Regions from separate parts of the Paenibacillus sp. FSL K6-2859 genome, predicted to be linked through region 1. Evidence: a T-box and tRNA genes for the amino acid it is inferred to sense, from the RefSeq annotation. Region 1 holds a T-box; the other holds one or more tRNA genes.
What was found. A T-box is a leader RNA that pairs with one kind of tRNA and senses whether it is charged. The one in region 1 lies ahead of tyrS (tyrosine--tRNA ligase), so its partner is inferred to be a tRNA-Tyr.
Positions count from the first base shown of each region.

Region 2: it encodes a tRNA-Tyr, which carries the amino acid that the T-box ahead of tyrS (tyrosine--tRNA ligase) is inferred to sense. The anticodon was not compared.

Region 1 is NZ_JBBOYU010000001.1:4,048,850-4,055,695, forward strand. It holds gene MHB64_RS18020 (glycoside hydrolase family 88 protein) at 1-289, shown strand, start outside; gene tyrS (tyrosine--tRNA ligase) at 356-1,615, opposite strand; T-box leader at 1,755-1,985, opposite strand; gene MHB64_RS18030 (Lrp/AsnC family transcriptional regulator) at 2,137-2,583, shown strand; gene MHB64_RS18035 (acetamidase/formamidase family protein) at 2,670-4,220, opposite strand; gene MHB64_RS18040 (DNA alkylation repair protein) at 4,474-5,286, opposite strand; gene MHB64_RS18045 (Crp/Fnr family transcriptional regulator) at 5,399-6,079, opposite strand; gene MHB64_RS18050 (LLM class flavin-dependent oxidoreductase) at 6,161-6,846, opposite strand, start outside.
Region 2 is NZ_JBBOYU010000001.1:5,977,445-5,984,290, reverse strand. It holds rRNA gene MHB64_RS26630 (23S ribosomal RNA) at 1-974, shown strand, start outside; tRNA gene MHB64_RS26625 (tRNA-Asn) at 1,035-1,110, shown strand; tRNA gene MHB64_RS26620 (tRNA-Ser) at 1,114-1,206, shown strand; tRNA gene MHB64_RS26615 (tRNA-Glu) at 1,225-1,299, shown strand; tRNA gene MHB64_RS26610 (tRNA-Val) at 1,355-1,430, shown strand; tRNA gene MHB64_RS26605 (tRNA-Met) at 1,448-1,524, shown strand; tRNA gene MHB64_RS26600 (tRNA-Asp) at 1,551-1,628, shown strand; tRNA gene MHB64_RS26595 (tRNA-Phe) at 1,639-1,714, shown strand; tRNA gene MHB64_RS26590 (tRNA-Thr) at 1,742-1,817, shown strand; tRNA gene MHB64_RS26585 (tRNA-Tyr) at 1,823-1,908, shown strand; tRNA gene MHB64_RS26580 (tRNA-Trp) at 1,914-1,987, shown strand; tRNA gene MHB64_RS26575 (tRNA-His) at 2,011-2,086, shown strand; tRNA gene MHB64_RS26570 (tRNA-His) at 2,132-2,207, shown strand; tRNA gene MHB64_RS26565 (tRNA-Gln) at 2,227-2,301, shown strand; tRNA gene MHB64_RS26560 (tRNA-Gly) at 2,308-2,382, shown strand; tRNA gene MHB64_RS26555 (tRNA-Cys) at 2,393-2,466, shown strand; tRNA gene MHB64_RS26550 (tRNA-Leu) at 2,481-2,559, shown strand; gene MHB64_RS26545 (AraC family transcriptional regulator) at 2,694-3,443, opposite strand; gene MHB64_RS26540 (BMP family ABC transporter substrate-binding protein) at 3,770-4,909, shown strand; gene MHB64_RS26535 (ABC transporter ATP-binding protein) at 5,012-6,574, shown strand; gene MHB64_RS26530 (ABC transporter permease) at 6,567-6,846, shown strand, end outside.

The DNA.
Region 1 (6,846 bases):
ACCGATCTATGAAGATTCCACGGCAGCAGCGATCGCAGCATGTGGACTTATAGAAATCGCAAAAGTCGTCGGTCCCTATGAAAAGGAAGTTTACTTAAATACAGCACTCAAACTGTTAAGAAAACTGGACGAAACCCGTTGTGACTGGACGAAAGACTCCGATTGCATACTCATCAATGGCTCTTCCGCTTATCATAATAACGATAAACATTCAGCCATCATCTATGGTGACTATTATTTTATGGAAGCTGTTTTCAAATTGAAAGGTAACGACTTAAACGTCTGGTAAAAATTGTTGAAACACCGGCGCAGCGCAACAAAAAGCCTCCCTTATAAAAAGGAAGGCTTTTTGTTGCTAGGACAATTTCACCAAGCTGTAGTTTTTCTTACCCTTACGGATAATGATAAACCGGCCACCGATCGCTTCATTTGCTGTAACTTCAAATGCTACATCGCTAACTTTTTCACCGTTCATGGAAATTGCGCCTTTGGTGATATCTTCACGCGCTTGACGCTTAGATGGCTCGATCCCGAGATCAACCAACCACTCTACGATGTTTTTGGATTCCAGTGTAGTTTCGTAAGTCGGCATTTCCTTGAAGCCTTGCTCGATCTCATCAGCTGTTAGGGATTTGATATCTCCACTGAACAGAGCAGCAGTAATACGTTTCGCCTGCTCCAGCAATTCTTCACCATGCACGAATCTGGTCATTTCTTCAGCTAGTGTTTTTTGAGCCTCACGTTTATGTGGTTCAGACTGTACTTTTTCTGCAAGTGCATCAATTTGTTCTTTAGAAAGGAATGTGAAGTACTTCAAGTATTTCACAACATCACGGTCATCCGTATTCGCCCAGAACTGGTAGAACTCAAACGCAGTCGTTTTGTTCGGGTCCAGCCAGATTGCTCCACCAGCTGATTTACCAAATTTCGTGCCATCGGATTTCAGCATAAGCGGGATAGTAAGACCGAAGGCTATAGCTTCAGATCCTTCTTTTCTACGGATCAAATCCAGTCCACTTGTTATGTTGCCCCATTGATCAGAGCCACCAATTTGCAGCTGCACATCTTCATGCTGGTACAAATGCAGGTAATCTAGGGATTGCAGGATTTGGTAGGAGAATTCCGTAAAGGAAATTCCGCTGTCCAATCTGCTCGCTACAACATCTTTGGCAAGCATCGAATTGATGCTGAAGTTCTTACCATAGTCACGCAAAAACTCAATAACATTGATTTTATGCGTCCAATCATAGTTGTTCACCATGCGAATTTGATTGTCGCCATCGGTTACGAACAGTTTTTTCATTTGTGCCGTAAGTGCATCCACGTTCGCTTGAACTTGCTCCAGTGTCTGCAAAGAGCGTTCAGACTGGCGTCCACTTGGATCACCAATCGTACCTGTTGCACCGCCAATTAGAATAACCGGACGATGTCCTGCAAGCTGGAATCTTTTGAGTACCATAAACGGAATCAAGTGACCAATATGCATACTGTCACCCGTCGGGTCTACACCGCAGTACACTGAAACGGATTTCTTGTTGGTCAATTCTCTAAGCCCTTCGGCATCGGTTTGTTGATTGATGGCATCGCGCCATTCTAGTTCGTCGATAATATTCATTGCCTAACACCCCTTAAATTAGTAGATATCCTATAACGAATCATCAGTCCGCCAAGCAAATATAAGGATAATTGATGAAGTGAAACCTATAAATCCCTATATTTAAAAACAAAAAAATCGCCCCCTTGTCTATTGTAGACATAGGGACGATTGAATAACCGTGTTACCACCCAGATTGCACCAATGAAACGCTAATGCTAAAACACAGCATTGATGCCACTCGTGACGAGATATCGTTCGCCATTCCGCTCGGTGTTAGCCGAGATACTCCAAAGTGTAATTCGTACTCTTAGTGTGTACCGGGTTTCATCAACCCCCGGCTTTCTGGAACAGGGACTAAGCTACTACTGGGCTTCTTCAACGTATATCGTATATAAGATTACAGCCAGTATAGTGAAATAATTCTTCAATGTCAACATCTTAAGCTGAGAATGCTGAGTCACACTCCTGCTGTGATGCACTACTAGGCATTGCCTATTTTTTTCTGTTACAATTACAAAAAAAGAGGTGAACGACTCCGTATGCTTGATCCAATCGATAATCATATTTTAGAACGCCTAACTCAAAACAGCAGAATCTCCTACACCGATCTAGCTAAAGAAGTTAATTTATCTAGTGTAGCGGTTAAGGATCGTATTGACCGGCTCGTCAATCAAGGAATTATTGAGCAATTCTCAATCGTCATTAACGCAGAAAAGCTAGGAAAGAAAATTTCCGCATATTTGGAGCTTGAAGTAGAGCCTTCTCATTTAAATCATATAGTCGGGATCTTGAAAGAAAATGAACGCGTAGCCGTACTTTATGAAATGACAGGGCCTTGCATTCTTCACATTCACATTCTAGTTGAGAACCTTGAAGAGATGGAACGGTTTATGCATGAATCCATCTACTGTCTGGACGGTCTAGTCCGTGTAGAAAACCAAATCTTATTAAAGCGCCATAAAAATCAGGACGGTCTAAATATATAAAAAAAGAACCGACTTTATAAAGACGGTTCTCCTCTGGTTTGGATCTTATAATGATTAAGAAATGATTGCTAATTATACTAATTCACCTACTCTGTTTTAGATAACTTAGCTTTATAAAATTTCGCGAAATATTCACTGACCTGAGTCTTCTCTTTTACAACTTCTATTGGAGCAACGAGCTTAACGACCTCTCCATTATACATTCCTGTCGTCGCCCCGACTTTCATCTCTAGAACATTATTATTGTAGCTTATAGTTACTGTCTGAGTAGCCGGTTTCCAGCTCACCTTCGCACCAAAGCTTTCAAAGCTGCTACGTAATCCCACTGCCTTGCGCTCCGAATCACCGAATTGGCCTTTATCGATCAAAGCATGCACGCCCCAATTACCATCCACCACCTGTGTAATTCCGAAATCCGCGGACACAGACATCAGTGAGTACGCTTCATCCTCACTCAAATCCATTCCACCCATTAAAAAATCTTTCGTTTTATGAGCAGCATCCTTCATCGCTTTGTCGATGGAAGAGTTTTTGAAGATATCTGTTTGTGCACTTGCTCCGAGAGCCTCCAAATAATTCGCATAACTGAAGCCATGCACAACCCATTCGTACTCATTTTCAAGTAATGGGAAACTTAACCCATTCAATTTTTTGTTAAGCGTTGCTTTTTTATGAAGAATGACTTGTATATCACCAGTGACCGATGTCTCGATAGCCGTTCCGTTAATCTCAGAATCCCCTTGACCGGCATGCGGATCACCAATCGACAGTAGCGCACCCGGTACGGATACAGGGTAATACATCGTTGCACCTTCAGTAATCCGCCAATCATCTACATTGCCACCATTGTAAGAAGGAGGGACGGAATCAACGATATCTGCTTCTTTAGGCGCCACACCCATCGTGCCGAAGTGGAGACGTACTGGAATCTTTATACCTTTCAATACATCAAAGTTCTTATCAATCGTATTATGGTCTACAATTACACCTGGGTAGTCGATTGTCGGGTGCACTTGACCATCCGGATCGGTTTGCGCTGTCCATCTGTAGTTATAAACAGCTGTTGCATAATCCGTCCCACCTTCAGTATCCATCTCATAGATGGTGACCACTTCACGTTTTTTCGGCTCCTCAACCATATCTCCGTATAGATAACCCCAGTTCGCCGCGGCATTCACGCCATAGGTTTTACCTGCGTATTTGTCATTTCCATTAGGTCTCAGCTTCATGTCCAAAATCTTCACTTCCAGAACATCCCCTGGCTCAGCGCCTTCTACTGCGATAGGTCCCGTCATAATATGTACGCCTGGTCCACGAAGCGCTTCGTTCTTCTCCCCTTCTATCCAGTGAAAAATATCTTCAACACCCGCATCCCCTTTAATCATTCGGTCGTAATCATCACCGGAATGATGCGTAATTGCCTCGACCGTTACAATATCTCCTGATTGTACCGTTAAAGCTGGATTACCCTTACCAATATTCCCCCAGCGAACAGTCTCCGAGTTTGCCTTTAGAACATGAGTTTTCGGTTTATAAGCACCAATATCAGTGTTAGCATACATAACACTAACTGATGAATCAACTAGCAAAACCGTTGATAAAATGACACTAACCTTCAGGAATATTTGTCTTTTCATAGTCAGATCCTCCTCAACTCAATTTAATGTTATATTTTATAACATATCGTGTTTTTGAGTATAACAGATGGATTCCAGATTAACAATATAAATATTTATACACTTCTAAGCTTAAATAATAAGTTATAACTATTAGATATCTTTAATTATCCAAGCCTGCTTCTTCGTTACATAAAAAAAACGCCAACACTTATTAGGTAATTAGCCAAAGTGTTTGACGTTCTATCATCCATTCTAAAGTGATACTTCATTTTCAACGTAGAGCAGTTATACTCCTTGTTGCCCGTGTTACAATCCGCTTCGTTTCCTTGGAATCCGAAGAAATCAACCACTTCTCACTAAGCTGCAGCACCCATTCCGGATTGCTTTTACTCGCATCGTTCAGCCAATTACTTACAGAATCCTGTACGTATTTTGCCGGATCTGATTTAAGTGGATCTAATAATGGAAGAGCTATTACTGGGTTTTCTTTGAGCGCAATAATATGCTTCGCCCATACCCCATGTGGCCGCGTCAATTCGATCGCATATCTCCTTATGTTCGTATCTTGATCATAAACCCAGCTCTCTAAGAACTTAATGGATTCATCCAATTCTGCAATGACCGATTCCCTTAAAGCCATCCATGAAATCTCGCGTACCCCAAAATGATCATCCGCTGCAAAGGGACGGATATCCATTAGCTTTTGCGACAGACTTAAAGATTGATTTAGACCGATCATATAGGCAGCCCAACAGCGGACACTATCGGAATGATGTTGCGCTAAAGCTGAGAATACTCGGACTTGTTCCGCCTCTGATTTGCATTCCAACACCTGTTGCCACTCCCGCGCAATAGCCGGTATGAGCTTCATGATTTTCTTTTCCGATGAATCGCGAAGCCTTTGTAAAATCGGTTCGGATTCCTGTCCAAAACCTAGCTCGTCCAGCACATTTCCCAACAAAACCATATGGTCCACAGCAAGCCATTCCGTTAGATTTACAGTCTGTAATTGTCCTTTATGCAATAGTCCTACAACTTCAGCAGGAATATCGCTAACTTTTCGAGCTCCCTTCCTATGCTCCATAGAAATCTTCCCTTCACCTATGATTTTAAAGGCTTGAATAACCTTCTTCTTATATTTAGGATACGGGTATTTCTAACCATAAAGATGTAATCTCATTTACAACTCATAATCTTTATAAATTTCTTTCGGAGACTTTATCATGGTGGATAAGTATAGTTCTGAACCCAGTCTGAAGCACCTCAGCTTTTACCAACTCTTGCAATGCCATAGTAACCGCTTCTCTGCTCGCACCAATCAAATTGGCGATTTCTTGATGTGACAGTGGAACATTGATTTTATAATAATTATCCTCACTTTTAACGCCTAGTTGATCCGATAACTTTAAAAGAACGCACAATATTTTATCATGCAGATTTCCGATGGCTAGGTTATGAGTTAACTGACTCATACTTTTTATACGATCGCTCAATACTTGCATTAATGACATCAAAAATCTAGGTCGAGTAGCTACGAATTCTTCAAATCTTACAGGATCAATTGTACAGATATGACACTCTTCCATGGCTTCAATGTAATGATCTTTCGTTCCAAACGAAATCACGTTCATTTCACCAAAAACATTACCCTCACTCAAAATATCCGAAGTAAACTGCTTCCCATCCGCATTCAATCGGTATAAACGTACCTTTCCTTTTTTCACAAAAAATAATCCTTCAGAGAAGGTTGGCGGTGTTTGGATATATGTATTTTTCGGAACCACTGTTATTCGAGTTAACTCTTCCATTTCCATTAGATCTTCCAGCGCTAACGATTGAAGCAAATTGAATTGAGATAAATAATGAATAGTCTCCATGGCCCCTCCCTTATATAACGTTATTCGTTATTTTAGTATACCGCACAAAAAAAGCCACGTCCTAAGGACGCAGCTTATTCATTAACGATTACTTGCTTCCCAGCGCGCTACTTCTTCACGAACACGAGGGGCTACTTCCGTTCCCAGCAGTCTAATCGCCTGCATAACATCCTCATGAGGCATTGTACCGTGGGGCATATGTAAAAAGAATCGCGTAATCCCCACATGTTTGCGAAGATGAATGATTTTGTTCGCAACGGTTTCTGGATCACCTACGTAAAGAGCGCCATCAAAGCTGCACGCTTTATCATAATCGGAACGATGGTAGGGTGGCGTCCCTTTTTCTATCGCCCGCACATTGGTTCGAGCATGCGTTGAAGGGAAAAATTTCTCCAAAGCTAACTCATTCGTCTCAGCAATAAACCCGTGAGAATGCGAGGCAACCTGTAAGTTTGAAATATCATATCCGGCTTCAGCCGCTGCATTTTTATAGAGCTGCACATGTTTCGCATAATCAAGCGGAAGAACATTCCCAATAATTGCTAAAACAAAAGGCAAACCAAGCGCCCCTGTGCGGATCGCTGACTCTGGGCTTCCTGCACTCCCAATCGAAATTGGTAACGGATCTTGAACCGGACGCGGATAAATCCCCAGATTGTTTATGGCCGCTCTATGTTTGCCGCTCCAGGTCACTTTTTCTGACTTTTGGATAGCTAATAACAATTCCAGCTTCTCATTAAAGAGTTCTTCATAATCTTTCAGATCAT
Region 2 (6,846 bases), 1.9 Mb from region 1:
AACGGTCCTAAGGTAGCGAAATTCCTTGTCAGGTAAATTCTGACCCGCACGAATGGCGTAACGACTTGGGCGCTGTCTCAACGAGAGATCCGGTGAAATTTTAATACCTGTGAAGATGCAGGTTACCCGCGACAAGACGGAAAGACCCCATGGAGCTTTACTGCAGCTTGATATTGAATTTGGGTACGATCTGTACAGGATAGGTGGGAGCCGTAGAAATCGGAGCGCAAGCTTCGGTGGAGGCGCCGTTGGGATACCACCCTGATCGTATCTAGGTTCTAACCTAGTACCGTAATCCGGTACGGGGACCGTGTCAGGCGGGCAGTTTGACTGGGGCGGTCGCCTCCTAAAGAGTAACGGAGGCGTTCCAAGGTTCCCTCAGAATGGTTGGAAATCATTCGAAGAGTGCAAAGGCATAAGGGAGCTTGACTGCGAGACCTACAAGTCGAGCAGGGACGAAAGTCGGACTTAGTGATCCGGTGGTACCGCATGGAAGGGCCATCGCTCAACGGATAAAAGCTACCCTGGGGATAACAGGCTTATCTCCCCCAAGAGTCCACATCGACGGGGAGGTTTGGCACCTCGATGTCGGCTCATCGCATCCTGGGGCTGAAGTAGGTCCCAAGGGTTGGGCTGTTCGCCCATTAAAGCGGTACGCGAGCTGGGTTCAGAACGTCGTGAGACAGTTCGGTCCCTATCTGTCGTGGGCGCAGGAAATTTGAGAGGAGCTGTCCTTAGTACGAGAGGACCGGGATGGACGTACCGCTGGTGCACCAGTTGTTTCGCCAGAAGCATGGCTGGGTAGCTACGTACGGACGGGATAAGCGCTGAAAGCATCTAAGCGTGAAGCCCCCCTCAAGATGAGATTTCCCAATTAGTAAGACCCCTTGAAGACGACGAGGTAGATAGGTTGGAGGTGGAAGTGCAGTAATGCATGGAGCTGACCAATACTAATCGGTCGAGGGCTTATCCTATACTTAAAACGCAAATTCAATTCGGATTCAGTTTTCAGGCATCAAGCCTGGTATGAATATTCCCTGATAGCTCAGTTGGTAGAGCACTCGACTGTTAATCGAGTTGTCACAGGTTCGAGTCCTGTTCGGGGAGCCATATGGAGAGGTGTCCGAGTTTGGCCGAAGGAGCACGATTGGAAATCGTGTAGGCGCCACAAGCGTCTCGAGGGTTCGAATCCCTCTCTCTCCGCCACAAATTTTTACTTAGTATGGCCCGTTGGTCAAGGGGTTAAGACACCTCCCTTTCACGGAGGTAACATGGGTTCGAATCCCATACGGGTCACCAAATTTTCACTTGATTTTACATAGTGGACTTTGGTACAATAACAATTGTTGTTTATGGAGGCTTAGCTCAGCTGGGAGAGCATCTGCCTTACAAGCAGAGGGTCGGGGGTTCGATCCCCTCAGCCTCCACCATATTCATTTAAGAACGACGCGGGGTGGAGCAGCCCGGTAGCTCGTCGGGCTCATAACCCGAAGGCCGCAGGTTCAAATCCTGCCCCCGCAACCAATTTTCATCAAGAAATTATATCTTTTGGAACCGTGGTGTAGTTGGCCTAACATGCCTGCCTGTCACGCAGGAGATCGCGAGTTCGAATCTCGTCGGTTCCGCCATTTTTACCTTGGCTCGATAGCTCAGTCGGTAGAGCAGAGGACTGAAAATCCTCGTGTCGGCGGTTCGAATCCGTCTCGAGCCACCATGATTTTCACAATAGAATGAGTGCCATGCCGGTGTAGCTCAATTGGTAGAGCAACTGACTTGTAATCAGTAGGTTGGGGGTTCAAGTCCTCTCGCCGGCACCATCCTTGGAGGATTAGCGAAGTGGCCAAACGCATCAGACTGTAAATCTGCTCACGTAAGTGTTCGGTGGTTCGAATCCATCATCCTCCACCAGTTTTAGGGGCATAGTTTAAAGGTAGAACAACGGTCTCCAAAACCGTTGGTGTGGGTTCAATTCCTGCTGCCCCTGCCAAATTCTTTCTAAAGTTTAATATGGCGATCGTGGCGAAGGGGTTAACGCACCGGATTGTGGTTCCGGCATTCGTGGGTTCGAGACCCATCGGTCGCCCCATTTACTTTAACAAAGAAGAATGGCAACGAATTTCAGTTTAATATGGCGACTGTGGCGAAGGGGTTAACGCACCGGATTGTGGTTCCGGCATTCGTGGGTTCGAGACCCATCAGTCGCCCCATTTTACTTTAAAATGTTATTGGGGATTAGCCAAGCGGTAAGGCAACGGACTTTGACTCCGTCATGCATAGGTTCAAATCCTATATCCCCAGCCATTTTATGCGGACGTGGCTCAGCGGTAGAGCATCGCCTTGCCAAGGCGAGGGTCGCGGGTTCGATTCCCGTCGTCCGCTCCATATTTTACATGGCGCCATAGCCAAGTGGTAAGGCAAAGCTCTGCAAAAGCTTTATCCCCAGTTCAAATCTGGGTGGCGCCTCCATTAAGTTCATATGTGCCGGCGTGGCGGAATGGCAGACGCGCTCGACTCAAAATCGAGAGGGAAACCGTGGAGGTTCGAGTCCTCTCGCCGGTATATCAAAAAGGTTTGTAAAGTCGCTTGTATAAGCAACTTTACAAACCTTTTTTCTTTGTCTTTGAGCTTTTATTCTTAAGCCGTTGAATTAGAGGCGTCTCTAATTCAACGGCCTTTTTGTGTGGAGTGTTGTTTTATTGACTGCTTAGGCGGAATGCTCGTGGAGTGAGACCAATTTCACGTTTAAACATATTGCAAAATTGGGCGTCATTCACAAACCCAGCAGCAGCTGATACTTCAGAGATATGCATTTGGGTATGTTGCAAGAGAGACTTTGCATAATCCAGACGTTTCAATAGTAGATAGCGTAGAGGTGAAGCACCGAATCGCTCTTTAAATAAATGGCGGAAACGATCATAGCTGTATCCAGACATCTCAGAAAGTGTTGCGACCGATAGCTTATGGCGGTAATGCTCATTCATATAGTTTAGAACATATTGGACTCTGTCTTCCGTTGGCGATTGAAACCCAGATGCGCTAAGAAGCCGTATCAGATGAACAGTGATTTCGCTCATTTGCAGGTTCAATAGTTCAGAGAATCCATCTTGTTTGCGCGTAAACTCTGCTTTCATTCGAAGCAAGATCTCTAGAACAGTATGGTCTTTATCATCTTCATATACGCCTTGCAAATTCTCCATATTTGGGTGATTTGAATGGAAGCCTACAAATAGTATAGTAGCATCCTCGCGATGATTCTCGTCATGTTTATGATTGGGTGGTATCAGCGCGAATGAAGAAGAACGAAAATGATAACTTCGCGAACCTACATTAGTAGTTCCTAATCCGTTTAAATAATAGACTAGTTCATAACATTCATGCTGGTGTGGTGGAATATAGGTATTAACCTCATGTGTTGCATTTACAATATATAGAACACGATCCATGATGACCCTCCATTAATTATGTTTTAGCCGAATCGCACAAAAATATGACCGAAATCATATAATTATTTTCATTAATATTTGATATGATCGTATCAATAAATCCGGAAATTAGCAACCTGACTGGCCATATCGTTCGGGAATTAGTCGGATTATTTGTGAAAATGATAATTTTATCTCTATTTTAGAGTCTATTTGTTAAAATCATTGAAATATTAACAATGTAACCTGCAATATGAGAGTTTCCATCTAAATCGTGAAACATACAACGGACTAAGAAGGAGAATCTCTCAAATTACTAACCAACTATAAATAGGGGGAATAGAAAAGTGAAAAAGAAAGTTCTTTCTTTGTTGTTACTAGTAGTAATGGTAATGGTCACAGCCTGTGGAAATAATACGTCGAGTAATGGATCTTCCGCGAATGTAGGATCTAATGCTGCTGAAGGTGGAGAAACAGGTTCAGGGGATAAACTCAAGGTCGTGCTATTGATTCCAGGTACGCTTGGGGATAAATCATTCTTTGATTCTGCGAATAGCGGTTTGCAAAAGGTTAAGGATGAACTGGGTGCAGAAACAAAGGTTGTAGAAATGGGTGTCGATAAAACGAAATGGGAGCCTACGTTTAACGATATCGCCGCTGAGGACTGGGATGTTATTATTTCTGGCGGATCGGAAATTACAGAGATGTTTAATGCAACGGCTGAATTATATCCAGACAAAAAATTCATTAACTATGATACCGATATAGATGAAGCACCAGAGAATATGTACAACATGTCTTATGCGACAAATGAAGTATCTTTTCTGGCAGGTGCTGTAGCAGCACTAGCTACTCAATCTGATATGGCTAATGCTAATCCTGAGAATGTGATCGGATTTGTAGGCGGCATGGACATTCCAGGAATTAACGCTTTCTTGGTTGGCTACATTCAGGGCGCTCAATATGTTGATCCTGAGGTGAAGGTCGCTGTATCCTATGCTGGTGATTTCGTTAACCCGGCTAAAGGTAAGGAGCTTTCGTTGATTCAATACAACTCCGGTGTAGATGTTATTTTTAACGTAGCTGGCGGTACAGGTCTTGGGATCTTTGATGCAGCTAAAGAGAAGAAGAAATACGCTATTGGCGTAGACTCCGATCAGGCGATGTTGCTTAACACAACAGATAGCGAAAAAGCAAACTTGATTGTTACTTCTTCTATTAAAAAGATTGATATGGCTATTTTGGGTGCCGTGAAGAAATTACAAGAGGGTACGCTTGAAATGGGTAAACGTGATGTGTTGAGCTTTGTAGATGATGGTGTGGGCATTGCAGAAAATGATATCTATAAAAATATCTTCCCTGCCGATCTTCAGGCTAAAGTTGAAGAAGTGAAGCAAAAGCTGATCAACAAAGAAATTACAGTAGATAATGCAATGGGAATGGAAACCTCTGAAGTAGAAGCCATTCGTAACGCAGTTAAGCCTTAAGTATAGCTATAAAGTGATAAACCTACAGTTGGAGATTCTTCTTTCAGAAGAATTCCAGCTGTATATTTTTGCAGACCTCCAAGTCGAAAGGCGTTGAGACCTATGAACAAAGCTCTGCTGGAAATGCGGGGAATTACCAAGGTGTATCCCAATGGTGTCGTTGCAAATAAAGACGTGCATTTTTCTTTACGTGAGGGAGAAATTCATGCGATTGCGGGCGAGAACGGCGCTGGTAAATCAACTTTAATGAAGATCATGTTCGGCATGGAAGAGCCTAGTGAAGGTGAAATCTACATCAAGGGTGAAAAAGTGAAGCTGCAATCTGCTCAGGATGCCATTGATAGAGGGATTGGTATGGTTCACCAGCATTTTATGCTGGTCCCTTCTTTTACGGTAGCAGAGAACATGGTGCTGGGCATGGAACCACGTAAGGGCGTCGGCATCCATTATGCAGAAGCTGTACGCATGACCGAAGAGACTGCGAAGAAATACAATCTGGCAGTGGATCCAAAAGCAAAAGTGGAGGATCTCACGGTTGGTATGAAGCAAAAGGTTGAAATTCTGAAGGCGCTGCTGCGAGGTGCAAAAATCCTCGTTCTGGATGAGCCGACCGCAGTGTTGACCCCACAGGAAACAGAGGAATTGTTCCGGGAGCTTAAGCAGTTAAGAGAGCAGGGACATACGATTGTTTTTATTTCACACAAATTGAAAGAAGTGAAAGCGATCTGCGACAGAATTACGATCATGCGTAGTGGACGTAGTGAAGGTATCTTCCAAACGAAGGATGTCACGGAGCAAGAAATCTCACGCCTTATGGTGGGCAGAGACGTCGTGTTGAAATACGACAAGGAGATTCTGTCTATTAGCGAGCCGGTACTCACTGTGCAAGGTCTAGGTGTAAATGATGCACACGGCAAAGCGTTGCTAACAGATATCAACTTTGCAGTACGCGTAGGACAAATTATCGGGATTGCTGGTGTAGAAGGGAATGGGCAGACACAGCTCATTGAGGCTCTTACAGGTAGCCTAAGAGGGGTCTCAAGCCAAGGCTCTGTGCTAGTGAAGGGAAAAGATATTCGTGAATCGGATATTTTGGATATTCGTAAGCTAGGCGTTTCCTATATCCCAGAGGATCGGATGCATCAAGGGATAGCCAGTGATGCGAGCATAGCGGATAATCTGCTGTCTACTCAGTATCGTACAAAAGCTATGAATAAAGGTCCCTTTTTAAATGGATCACGAATTGCCAAGCTTGCAGTATCACTTGTAGAAGAATTTAAAGTCCGCTGTTCGGGACCTTCTCAGCCAATAGGAATGTTATCAGGTGGTAACATGCAGAAGGTAGTAGTGGCAAGAGAGTGTTCTACAGAACCGCAACTGCTTATTGCAGAGCAGCCGACAAGGGGCGTGGATATAGGCGCGGCGCAGTTCATACATCAAAAGCTGTTGGAGCTACGCTCAGACGATTGCGCTATTTTGCTAGTGTCAGCAGACTTAAATGAGATCTTGGAGATCAGCGATAGTCTACTAGTGATGTATGAAGGAAAGATTGTTGCCTTTTTCGAGGAGCCTTCCAAGGTTAGTGAAGAAGAATTAGGGCTTTATATGCTAGGGATTCATCGACAGGACGAGGAGCAAATCAGGAGGGCCGTAAATCATGTTTAAAGTAAAATATTTTGAATACATTCGAACATCGGCAGTCATCGTAATTGCACTCGCTATTGCTTTTCTGATCATCTCATTGGTCAGCAATCAGCCGGTGAAGACAATTGGGATATTCCTATTTGAGCCGCTATCCAGTAAAGGCCATATCGGTAATGTGATTGAGATGGCCATTCCGCTCATGTTCACTGGATTAGCAGTTTCTTTGTTGTTCCGGGCAAATATGTTCAACTTGGGAGCTGAAGGGATTTTCTATTTCTCCGGTGTTGTGACTT